DNA from 2 places in the Streptomyces sp. NPDC021080 genome. Region 2 is predicted to be linked to the other one. Evidence: riboswitches for the same ligand, from Rfam matches in the RefSeq annotation. Region 2 holds a riboswitch; the other holds the start of a gene.

Region 1 (5,605 bases), on a different contig from region 2:
GGCACCCGGGAGCCGTCGTCCAGGATCACGGCGCCGGGCTCGACGCGCTCCACGCGCGCGTGGGTGCGCAGCGAGGCCCCGCTGTCCGCGTACCAGGCGGCCATCGGCGCGGCCACCTCGGCCGGCAGCGCCCCGGCGAGCGGCCGGTCGGCGGCCTCGACGACGGTGACGGCGCAGCCCGCCTCGCGCGCCGCCGTGGCGAACTCGGCGCCGATCCAGCCCGCGCCGACCACCACGATGTCGTGCTGCCGGGCGAGGACGGGACGCAGCCGGTCGGCGTCGTCCAGGGTGCGCAGCAGATGCACCCCGGGCACGCCCTCGGCGCCGGGGAGCCGGATCGGTTCGGCGCCGGTGGCGACGACCAGGACGTCGTACGGGACGGGTCCGCCGTCCGTGTCCAGTTCATGGTCGCCGGGGCGCACGCCGAGCGCCTCGCTGCCCAGTCTGAGGTCGATGTCCAGGGCCTCGAAGTCGACGTCGAAGGCGGAGCCCTCGGCCTTGCCCAGCAGGACGGCCTTGGACAGCGGCGGCCGGTCGTAGGGCTGATGCGGCTCCGCGCCGATCAGGGTGACGGTGCCCGGGAAGCCCTGCTCGCGCAGGGCGACCGCGGTCTGCACCCCGGCCATGCCCGCGCCCACCACCACGACCCGCCGTGCCGTGAGCCCGTGCGACTGGGACTGTGCCTGCGTCTGATCGCTCACCCGATCACCATAAGCACCTGACAACCCGTCAGTCAGCGGACGTGCTCGGTGACCTGTTCCACACGACCGGTCTCGCGCAGTTCCTCGACCACGCTCGTCCCGGCGCCGGGCCGCGACTCCCACGTCCAGGTCTCCTCCAGCCGCACCCGCCCGTCGGGCAGTTCCACGACGAGGGACACGCAGTGGCCCGACGCGGTGGTCCCGTCGTGCCCCAGCTGGACGTACCGGAAGTCGAGGCGGTCACCCTCGCGGGTGCCCACGAGGTGTCCTCGGACGACGTCGCCGCCCGCGTAGTCGGCCCAGACCACGCCGTCCCGTTCGTGGTACGCGAACCGGGTGCGGGTGCCCACCTGGCCCGGGGCCTGGTCGGCGACGGGGGCGAGGACGAGGCCGTCGAGCGGTCGCGCCATGGGCGGAGGCTCCCTTACTGAGACGGACGGGGGCGGGCTAGGGTGGCCAACGTAAAGCACTCGCGGGAGCCCGGACGCACCGGGCTGAGAGGGAGGCTGGACGGCCTCCGACCGTACGAACCTGATCCGGGTCATGCCGGCGAAGGGAGGGGCTGGACGCCCATGTCGTCTGCACGTTCGTCGGACGTCCTCGTCGTCGGGGGCGGGATCATCGGTCTGGTCACGGCCTGGCGGGCCGCGCAGCGCGGGCTCACCACCGCGCTCGTGGACCCCGGGCCGGGCGGCGGGGCCGCCCAGGTCGCGGCCGGGATGCTGGCCGCCGTCACCGAGCTGCACTTCGGCGAGGAGACCCTGCTGGGCCTCAACCTCGCCTCGGCGCGCCGCTATCCGGACTTCGCCGCCGAGCTCACCGAGGCGACCGGCCAGGACCTCGGCTACCGCCGGTCCGGCACGCTGGCCGTCGCGCTGGACGCCGACGACCGCGCCCATCTGCGGGAACTGCACGCGCTGCAGGTCCGTTCGGGGCTGGAGTCGGAGTGGCTGAGCGGCCGTGAGTGCCGCCGTCTGGAGCCGATGCTCGCGCCCGGCGTGCGCGGGGGTCTGCGGGTGGACGGCGACCACCGGATCGACCCGCGGCGCCTCGCCGCCGCCCTGGTCACCGCGTGCGAGCGGGCCGGGGTGACCGTGCACCGGACCTGGGCGGAGCGTCTGACCGTCGCGGGGGAGCGGGCCACCGGGATCGTGACCACGGACGGCACCGAACTCGGCGCGGACCGGGTGGTGCTCGCCGGTGGCAGCCTCAGCGGGCGTCTGGCGGGGATCCCGGACGACGCCGTGCCGCCGGTGCGCCCGGTCAAGGGGCAGGTGCTGCGGCTGACCGTGCCGCCGCGGTACGCGCCCTTCCTGAACCGCACCGTGCGGGCCGTGGTGCGCGGCAGCCACGTCTACCTGGTGCCGCGCGAGAACGGCGAGCTCGTGGTGGGCGCGACCAGCGAGGAGCTGGGCTGGGACACCACCGTGACGGCGGGCGGCGTGTACGAGCTGCTGCGCGACGCCCACGAGCTGGTCCCCGGGATCACGGAGCTGCCGCTCACGGAGACCCGCGCGGGGCTGCGCCCCGGCTCGCCCGACAACGCGCCGCTGCTCGGCCCGACCGCGCTGGACGGACTGCTGCTGGCCACCGGCCACCACCGCAACGGCGTGCTGCTGACGCCGGTGACCGGCGACGTGATGGCCCACGTCCTGACCACCGGCGAACTCCCCGCCGAAGCCCGCCCCTTCACCCCCCTGCGCTTCGGCGCCACGGCCCGCACGGAGCTGCACGTATGAACGTCGTCGTCAACGGGGAGCGCCGGCGGATCGCCGCGGGAACCGCTCTGGACGCGCTCGTCGCGACCCTCACCGCCTCGTCGTCCGGGGTGGCCGCCGCCCTGAACGAGACCGTCGTGCCGCGCGCGCAGTGGCCGTCCACCGCGCTCGCCGAGGGCGACCGCGTCGAAGTCCTCACCGCCGTCCAAGGAGGCTGACCCGTGGCAGACGATCCCTTCGTCCTCGGTGGTACGACCTACGCGTCCCGGCTGATCATGGGTACGGGCGGTGCACCCAGCCTCGACGTGCTGGAGCGCGCCCTGGTGGCGTCCGGCACGGAGCTGACGACGGTCGCGATGCGGCGCGTGGACGCGTCCGTGCACGGCTCGGTCCTGTCGGTGCTCGGCCGGCTGGGCATCCGCGTCCTGCCGAACACGGCCGGCTGCTACACCGCGGGCGAGGCCGTGCTGACGGCCCGTCTGGCGCGCGAGGCGCTGGGCACCGACCTGGTCAAGCTGGAGGTCATCGCCGACGAGCGCACCCTGCTGCCCGATCCGGTCGAGCTGCTCGACGCGGCGGAGACACTGGTCGACAACGGTTTCACCGTGCTGCCCTACACGAACGACGACCCGGTGCTGGCGCGGAAGCTGGAGGACGTCGGCTGTGCGGCGATCATGCCGCTCGGCTCGCCCATCGGGTCCGGGCTAGGCATCCGCAACCCGCACAACTTCGAGCTGATCGTCGAGCGCGCGGGGGTGCCGGTGATCCTGGACGCGGGGGCGGGTACGGCGTCGGACGCCGCGCTCGCGATGGAGCTGGGGTGTGCGGGAGTGATGCTCGCCTCCGCGGTGACGCGGGCGCAGGAACCCGTGCTGATGGCGGAGGCCATGCGGCACGCGGTGGAGGCGGGGCGTCTGGCGCGGCGGGCGGGGCGCATCCCCCGGCGGCATTTCGCCACGGCGTCCTCTCCCGTGGAGGGCAGGGCGGCGCTGGACCCCGAACGCCCGGCGTTCTGACCGCCGGGCCGCCGACGTCGGTTTCCGGCCGGACGGGCCGCCGGGCCGGAGGCGGGCGCGCGCCGCGACGGCGGGCGGCCGGGGCCGAGACGTCCACGCGCCCCCGCGTGCGCCCCGTATGACGTGCGCTTCGTGTCGTGGGACGGGCCACGAGGGGGGCCGGCCGGCGCCGCCGGCCGGGGCCCCTGCCGCGTCGTCGCAGGTTGTCGTGTTGTGGCCTTGCGGTGACAGACAGGGCGTGATCGGACATCTGTGCGACGAACGAGTCTTCGCACGTGCGGCGCGCGTCACAGCTCGGCTGCAGTCGGGCGCCTGTATCGGCCGAACGGGGCGCCGTGACAGTGGCGGCTCGTAGACTCACCTGCGTGGATACGACCCTTCAGGACCCGCTTGTCGGACACGTGCTCGACGGCCGGTATCGCGTCGAGGCACGGATCGCGGTCGGCGGGATGGCCACGGTCTACAGGGCCTTGGACACCCGCCTCGACCGTGTGCTCGCGCTCAAGGTGATGCACCCGACGCTGGCCGCGGACGCCTCGTTCGTCGAGCGGTTCATCCGCGAGGCCAAGTCGGTGGCCCGGCTGGCGCACCCCAATGTGGTGCAGGTCTTCGACCAGGGGACGGACGGGTCGTACGTCTATCTGGCCATGGAGTACATCGCCGGGTGCACCCTGCGCGACGTGCTGCGCGAGCGCGGCGCCCTGCAGCCGCGGGCCGCGCTCGACATCCTGGAGCCGGTGCTCGCCGCGCTCGGCGCGGCCCACCGCGCCGGGTTCGTGCACCGCGACATGAAGCCGGAGAACGTCCTCATAGGGGACGACGGCAGGGTCAAGGTCGCGGACTTCGGCCTCGTGCGCGCCGTGGACACGGTGACCAGCACGACGGGCACCGTCCTCGGCACCGTGTCGTACCTCGCCCCCGAGCAGATCGAGCACGGCACCGCCGACACCCGGGTGGACGTCTACGCCTGCGGAGTCGTCCTCTACGAGATGCTCACCGGCGCCAAGCCGCACACCGCGGACACCGCCGCACAGGTTCTCTACCAGCACCTCCACGAGGACGTGCCGCCCCCGTCGGCCGTCGTGCCGGGTCTGGCGTACGCGCTGGACGAGCTGGTCACCGCGGCCACGGCCCGCAATCCCGAGATCCGCCCCGCCGACGCGGTGGCGCTGCTCGGCCAGGTCCTGGAGGCGCGGGCCGGTCTCACGGCCGAGCAGCTCGACGCGATTCCCCCGGGCGCCCTGTCCGTGGGCCACGACAACGCCGACGACCGTACGAGCGTGATCCCGCGCTCGCTGTCCGTCCCCCGCCTGCTGCCGGTGAACGAGGACGACGGTTCCATCGACCGGACCAGCCGGTTCGAGCAGAGCAGCCCGTTCACCACCGCGCCGGTCGCACCGCCGCGGGACCCGGGCACGCGGCCGCGGCGCGGGATGCTGCTGGTGGTCACCGCGATCGTGCTGGTGCTCGGCCTCGGCGCCGGTGTCTGGTACATCAACTCGGGCCAGTTCACCAAGGTCCCGCCCGTCCTGGCGAAGACGGAGCAGCAGGCCAGGAAGCAGCTCCAGGGCGCCGGGCTCGACGTCAAGACGGTCAAGCACGCCTACAGCGACACCGTGAAGCGGGGCACGGTCATCAGCACCGACCCCGGTGTCGGTCAGCGGATCCGCGACAACGACTCCGTGACGCTGACCGTCTCCGACGGCCCCAAAACGGTGAAGGTGCCGGATCTGAAGGGCCTCGCGCTGTTCAAGGCGAAGGACGTGCTCAAGGGCGACGGGCTCGCCCCGGGCATGGTCACGCGCGCGTTCAGCCAGGACGTGCTCAAGGGCTTCGTGATCGGTACGGATCCGGCCGCGGGCACCGAGCGGCACTCGGGATCGGCGATCGCGATCGTGGTGAGCAAGGGCGCCCCCGTGGAACTGCCCGACGTGACCGGCTCGTCGGTCGAGGACGCCACCGCGCAGTTGGAGGGCGCGGGCCTGAAGGTGAAGATCGCTGCGGAACGGGTCAACTCGGAGTTCGACAAGGGCCAGGTCGCCCGGCAGACGCCGGACGCCGGCCGCGAGGCCGCCACGGGCGACACGGTGACGCTGACCCTCTCCAAGGGCCCCGAGATGGTCGAGGTCCCGGACGTCGTGGGCGACAGCGTGGACGACGCCAAGAAGGC
Region 2 (5,605 bases):
TCTCCTTCTCGGAGGACTGGGCGCCCAAGGCCGAGTACCGGATCCACGTCAGCGTCCCGAACATCGTGGACAAGGACATCTCGCCGAACCTGGTGACGAAGGACGAGGCCTGCTCCACGAAGTCGGAGTCGCCGTCCCCGTCGGCGAGCCCGGAGCCGTCGGAGTCCGCTTCCTCGGAGGCTCCCTCGGACTCGGCCAGCCCTTCCGACTCGGAGAGCAGCGCCGCTCCGGCCACCCCGGGCGACAACCAGCCGTCCGCGGCCGCCGGTGAGTCCAACCTCGCCGAGACCGGTGCGAACTCCAACACCCCGATGATCGCCGGCATCGCCGGTGCGTTCGTCCTCGTCGGTGGCGGAGCGGTCTTCTTCGGCATGCGCCGCCGTGGCGCCTCGAAGGCGAGCTGAACCACCTCCTGAACAAGCCTGTGGCCCGTCCCCGTCGAGGGGGCGGGCCACACGGCTGTCCGGACGCCGCGCTCAACCGGCGTGAGGCGCCGAGCCCTTCACTGTGGACCGCGCCTCCGGAGTCCCCGGAGTCCCGGGATCCCCGAGGACGACGATCTCGGCGGCGTCGAACTCGACCCCGACCACGTCCCCGGGCTCGGGCGCGTCCCGCAGCGCGCACGCCGCCTCCAGCCGGGGCGCCCCCTCCGGCTGCAGTTGTACGGCGACGTGCGTGCCCCGGAAGGTGCGTGCGGCCACGGTGCAGCGCAGCCCGTCCGCAGCGGCCACCAGCCGTACGCCGGCGGGCCGTACGAGGAGCGTGCCGGGTCCCCGGTCGGTGCCCTCGGGCACCGGGACCTTGCCCCACGGGGTGTCGGCGGCCGTCGCGCCCACCGTCGCCTCGACCACGTTGTCGAAGCCGAGGAAACGGGCCACGAAGGCGTCCGCGGGCTGCTGCCAGACCTCGAGCGGCGTACCGGACTGGGCGATCCGCCCGTCGCGCATCACCACGACCCGGTCGGCGAGCGCGAAGGCCTCGCCCTGGTCGTGCGTGACGGCGAGCACCGTCGTGCCCAGTTCACCGAAGAGTTCGCGCAGTTCGACGACGAGCCGTTCGCGCAGCGAGCGGTCCAGCTGGCCGAGCGGTTCGTCGAGCATCAGCAGCCGGGGGCGGGGCGCGAGGGCCCGGGCCAGCGCCACGCGCTGCTGCTCGCCGCCGGAGAGCGAGGCGACGGCGCGGTCCCGGGCTCCGGGCAGACCGACGAGATCCAGCAGCTCCCCCACCCGTGCCGCCTGTCCGTCCTTGGACGTGCCGCGCATCCGCAGCCCGAAGGCGACGTTGCCGCCCACGTCCCGCTGCGGGAAGAGCTGGTGGTCCTGGAACATCAGGCCGACGCCGCGCTTGTGCGCGGGGACGGCCGTCTGGTCCTGTCCGTCCAGCACCACCCGGCCCGCGTCCAGCGGCTGCAGTCCGGCCACCGTCCGCAGCAGAGTGGACTTGCCACTGCCGCTCGGTCCGAGCACGCACACGATCTCGTGCTCGGCGACATCGAGGTCGACGGCGTCGAGCACGGCCCGTCCGCCGAAGCGTACGGTCGCGCCCTGAAGGCTCAGCAGCATCTAGAACTCCCCGGTCCGGTCGGTCCGCACCCGTTCCAGGAGCAGCAACGACACCGCGCACACCACCATCAGGATCGTCGAAAGGGCCATCGCCTGGCCGTAGTTGAGATCGCCCGCGCGGCCGAGCAGCCGGGCCACGGCGACCGGCAGCGTCGGGTTGTCGGGCCGGGCGATGAACACGGTCGCCCCGAACTCCCCGAGGGAGACGGCGAAGGCGAAGCCGGCCGCGATCAGCAGGGCCCGCCGCACCATCGGCAGGTCGACCTCGCGCCACACCCGCCACGGGGACGCCCCGAGGACGGCCGCGGCCTCCCGCAGCCGCCCGTCCACCGCGCGCAGCACGGGCAGCATGGTCCGTACGACGAAGGGGACGCCGACCAGCGCCTGCGCCAGCGGCACCAGGATCCAGCTCGCGCGCAGATCGAGCGGCGGCTCGTCCAGGGCGATCAGGAACCCGAAGCCGACGGTCACCGCGGAGACGCCGAGCGGGAGCATCAGCAGCGCGTCGAAGCCCCGCATCAGCCGCCCGGCCCGCCGGGTGAGGGCCGCTGCGGCCAGACCGCCGATCAGCACGGCGATGGCGGTGGCGGCGAGCGCGTACTCCAGCGAGTTGCCGACCGCCTCGATCGGGGCGACGAGGAAGACCCCTCCGTCGTCGTGGGCCAGGGCCCGGTAGTAGCCGAGTCCCGGGGCGTCGAGGGACCGCTGGACGAGGACCGCGAGCGGCAGCACGAGCAGGACGGCGATGCTCGCCAGCACGCCCGCGAGGAGCGCCCACTGTCCGCCGCCGCGCGGCCGGCGCGCGGTGGTGTCGGGGGCGACCAGGCGCAGGACGGTCTCCCGTCGGCGCACGGTCGCCGCGTGCACGGCGAGGATCGCGCCGACCGCCACGAACTGGACGATCGTCAGCACCGCCGCCGTCGTGAGGTCGAAGATCTCGGAGGTCTGCCGGTAGATCTCGACCTCCAGGGTCGAGAAGGTGGGGCCGCCGAGGATCTGCACCACACCGAACGAGGTGAAGGTGAAGAGGAAGACCATGAGAGCGGCGGCGGCCACGGCGGGCCCGAGCGCGGGCAGCGTCACCCTGCGCCAGGCCGCGAGGCGCGAGGCCCCGAGCATGCGCGCGGCCTCCTCCTGACGCGGGTCGAGCTGCGACCAGAGCCCGCCGACGGTCCGCACCACGACCGCGTAGTTGAAGAAGACGTGCGCGAGCAGGATCGCCCACACCGTGGTGTCCAGGCGCAGGCCCCACAGGTCGTCGAGCAGCCCGCCCCGGCCGACCAGCGCGAGGAACGCGGTGCCGACGACCACGGTCGGCAGCACGAAGGGCACCGTCACCACGGCCCGGAGGATCTGTTTTCCCCGGAAGTCGAAGCGCGCGAAGACATACGCGCCGGGGAGCGCGACCAGCAGCGTGAGCGCCGTCGAGGCGAGCGCCTGCCAGGTGGTGAACCACAGCACGTGCCGGATGTCGGACCGGGTCGCGACGTCCCAGATCCGGCCGAGCTGCCAGCCGCCGTCCCCGTGGAGCCCGCGCGAGACGATCGCGGCGACGGGGTAGGCGAAGAACACCGCGAAGAACGCGACGGGCAGCGCCATCAGGGCGAACCGCGCCGCGTTCCCTCGGCGGCGCGCGCGGCGCGAGGCCGCGTCCGCGGGGCCGGCCTCTCCTGTTCCACCGGCCCCGTCGGCCGCCTCGGGCCTGTCGGCTACTTCAGTACGAGCGAGGTCCACGACTTGACCCACTGGTCGCGGTCGGCGGCGATCTTCGCGGGCGCCATGGTCTCGGGGTCCTTGGCCTGCGGACCGAACCGCGTGAACTCGGCCGGCACCCGCGCACCCTCACGCACCGGGTAGACGAACATGTTGAGCGGCATGTCCTCCTGGAACTCCTTGGTGAGCAGGAAGTCCAGGAACGCCTTGCCGCCCTTGGCGTTCTTGGCGTGGCTGAGCAGACCCGCGTACTCCACCTGCCGGAAGCAGGTGCCGTCCGCGACCCCGGTGGGGGCCGTGGCGGGCTTGGGGTCGCCGTAGATGACCTCGGCGGGCGGCGAGGAGGCGTACGAGACGACGAGCGGCCGGTCGGCCTTGGCCTTCTTGCCGCCGGCGGACCCCGAGAACTCCTCGTTGTAGGCCTGCTCCCAGCCGTCCACGACCTTGACGCCGTTGGCCTTGAGCTTCTTCCAGTAGCCCTGCCAGTTCTGGTCGCCGTAGTGCGCGGCGGACCCGAGCAGGAAGCCGAGGCCGGGCGAGGAGGTGGCGGCGTTCTCGGTGACGAGGAGGTTCTTGTACGCGGGCTTGACCAGGTCGTCGAAGGACCGCGGCGGCGCGATCTTGTGCTTGTCGAACCAGGCCTTGTCGTAGTTGACGCAGATGTCACCCGTGTCGACGGGCGTGACCCGGTGCTTGGCCTGGTCGGTCCGGTACGGGGGCAGGACCTGGTCCGCTCCCTTGGCCGTGTACGGCTGGAAGAGCCCGTTGTCGAGCGCGCGGGAGAGCAGGGTGTTGTCGACGCCGAAGAACACGTCGCCCTGGGGGTTGTCCTTGGTCAGGACGGCCTTGTTCACGGCCTGCCCGGCGTCGCCGTCCTTGAGGACGCGGACCTTGTAGCCGGACCGCTTCTCGAAGTCCGCCAGCACGTTCTTCGACACGAGCCACGAGTCGTGGCTGACGAGCGTGATCGTCTTCGAGTCGCCCGAGCCGGCGGCGCCGGACGAGCCGCACGCGGACAGTGCGGGCAGCGCGACGAGGCCGAGGCCGACGGCCATGGCCGCGAACCGTCTGCCGCTGCCGGTCGTGGTGGTGGTGATGCTCACTGATTCCTCCTGGGTGACCAGGAAGAGACGCGGCCCTGCCCGGGACCTCTGACGGTTCCCGGGCAGGGCGCAACAGCTTGAGTAAGGACCGAACTTCCTACCCAGAATGACCTGGGCAAGGTTCAGAGGGTCTGCGGTCTGTCCCGCACTCTCAGCGCTGTGGCGCTCCCCTGTCGGAATATGAAGATGTCGGACGGTGAAAGATGCCGGTCCATGTCCATGTCCGGCGATGGTGCCGCCGGACCACGCGATGGACGACGGCCCGGCTCGGTTCAGACTACCGCTCGGTCGCGGCGAGCTGACCACACGCTCCGTCGATCTCCTGGCCCCGGGTGTCCCGGACGGTCACCGTGACACCGTGGGCCGCGATCGCCTCGACGAACGCCTTCTCGTCCTCGGGCCGCGACGCGGTCCACTTCGAGCCCGGGGTCGGGTTCAGCGGGATGAGGTTGACATGCACGGGCTTGCCCTTGAGCATCCGCCCGAGACGGTCACCACGCCACGCCTGGTCGTTGATGTCGCGGATCAGGGCGTACTCGATGGACAGACGCCGCCCTGACCTGTCCGCGTACCCCCAGCCCGCGTCCAGCACCTCGCGCACCTTCCACCGCGTGTTCACGGGGACGAGGGTGTCGCGCAGCTCGTCGTCCGGGGCGTGCAGGGAGATCGCGAGCCGGCACTTGAAGCCCTCGTCCGAGAACCGGTTGATGGCGGGGACCAGCCCGACCGTCGACACCGTGATACCGCGCTGCGAGAGCCCGAGGCCGTCCGGCTCGGGGTCGGTCAGGGCCCGGATCGCCCCGACCACGCGCTTGTAGTTGGCGAGCGGCTCGCCCATTCCCATGAAGACGATGTTGCTCAGCCGCGCCGGCCCCCCGGGGATCTCGCCGTCACGCAGCGCCCGCATTCCGTCGACGATCTGGTGCACGATCTCGCCGGTCGACAGGTTCCGGTCGAGGCCGGCCTGTCCGGTGGCGCAGAACGGGCAGTTCATCCCGCAGCCGGCCTGCGAGCTGATGCACATGGTCACCCGGTCCGGGTAGCGCATCAGCACGGACTCGACGAGCGTGCCGTCGAAGAGCCGCCACAGGGTCTTGCGGGTGGTGTCCTGGTCGGTCGACAGGTGCCGGACGACCGTCATCAGCTCGGGAAGCAGCGCTTCCTGGAGCTTGCCGCGCGAGGCGGCCGGGATGTCCGTCCACTCGGCGGGGTCGTGCGCGTACCGGG

Evidence for each region. A riboswitch is a leader RNA that binds a small molecule or an ion and turns the genes downstream of it on or off. The one in region 2 is predicted to bind thiamine pyrophosphate.
Region 1: linked by a shared signal. The riboswitch ahead of thiO (glycine oxidase ThiO) and the one ahead of ACH4S8_RS24855 (thiamine ABC transporter substrate binding subunit) in region 2 are both predicted to bind thiamine pyrophosphate.

The regions. Positions count from the first base shown of each region.
Region 1 covers NZ_JBIRQM010000007.1:223,289-228,893, forward strand. The annotation lists gene ACH4S8_RS19255 (NAD(P)/FAD-dependent oxidoreductase) at 1-701, opposite strand, end outside; gene ACH4S8_RS19260 (hypothetical protein) at 734-1,111, opposite strand; TPP riboswitch at 1,164-1,276, shown strand; gene thiO (glycine oxidase ThiO) at 1,274-2,440, shown strand; gene thiS (sulfur carrier protein ThiS) at 2,437-2,637, shown strand; gene ACH4S8_RS19275 (thiazole synthase) at 2,641-3,435, shown strand; gene pknB (Stk1 family PASTA domain-containing Ser/Thr kinase) at 3,801-5,605, shown strand, end outside.
Region 2 covers NZ_JBIRQM010000010.1:118,692-124,296, forward strand. The annotation lists gene ACH4S8_RS24840 (LAETG motif-containing sortase-dependent surface protein) at 1-404, shown strand, start outside; gene ACH4S8_RS24845 (ABC transporter ATP-binding protein) at 477-1,562, opposite strand; gene ACH4S8_RS24850 (ABC transporter permease) at 1,563-3,161, opposite strand; gene ACH4S8_RS24855 (thiamine ABC transporter substrate binding subunit) at 3,272-4,330, opposite strand; TPP riboswitch at 4,455-4,560, opposite strand; gene rlmN (23S rRNA (adenine(2503)-C(2))-methyltransferase RlmN) at 4,656-5,605, opposite strand, start outside.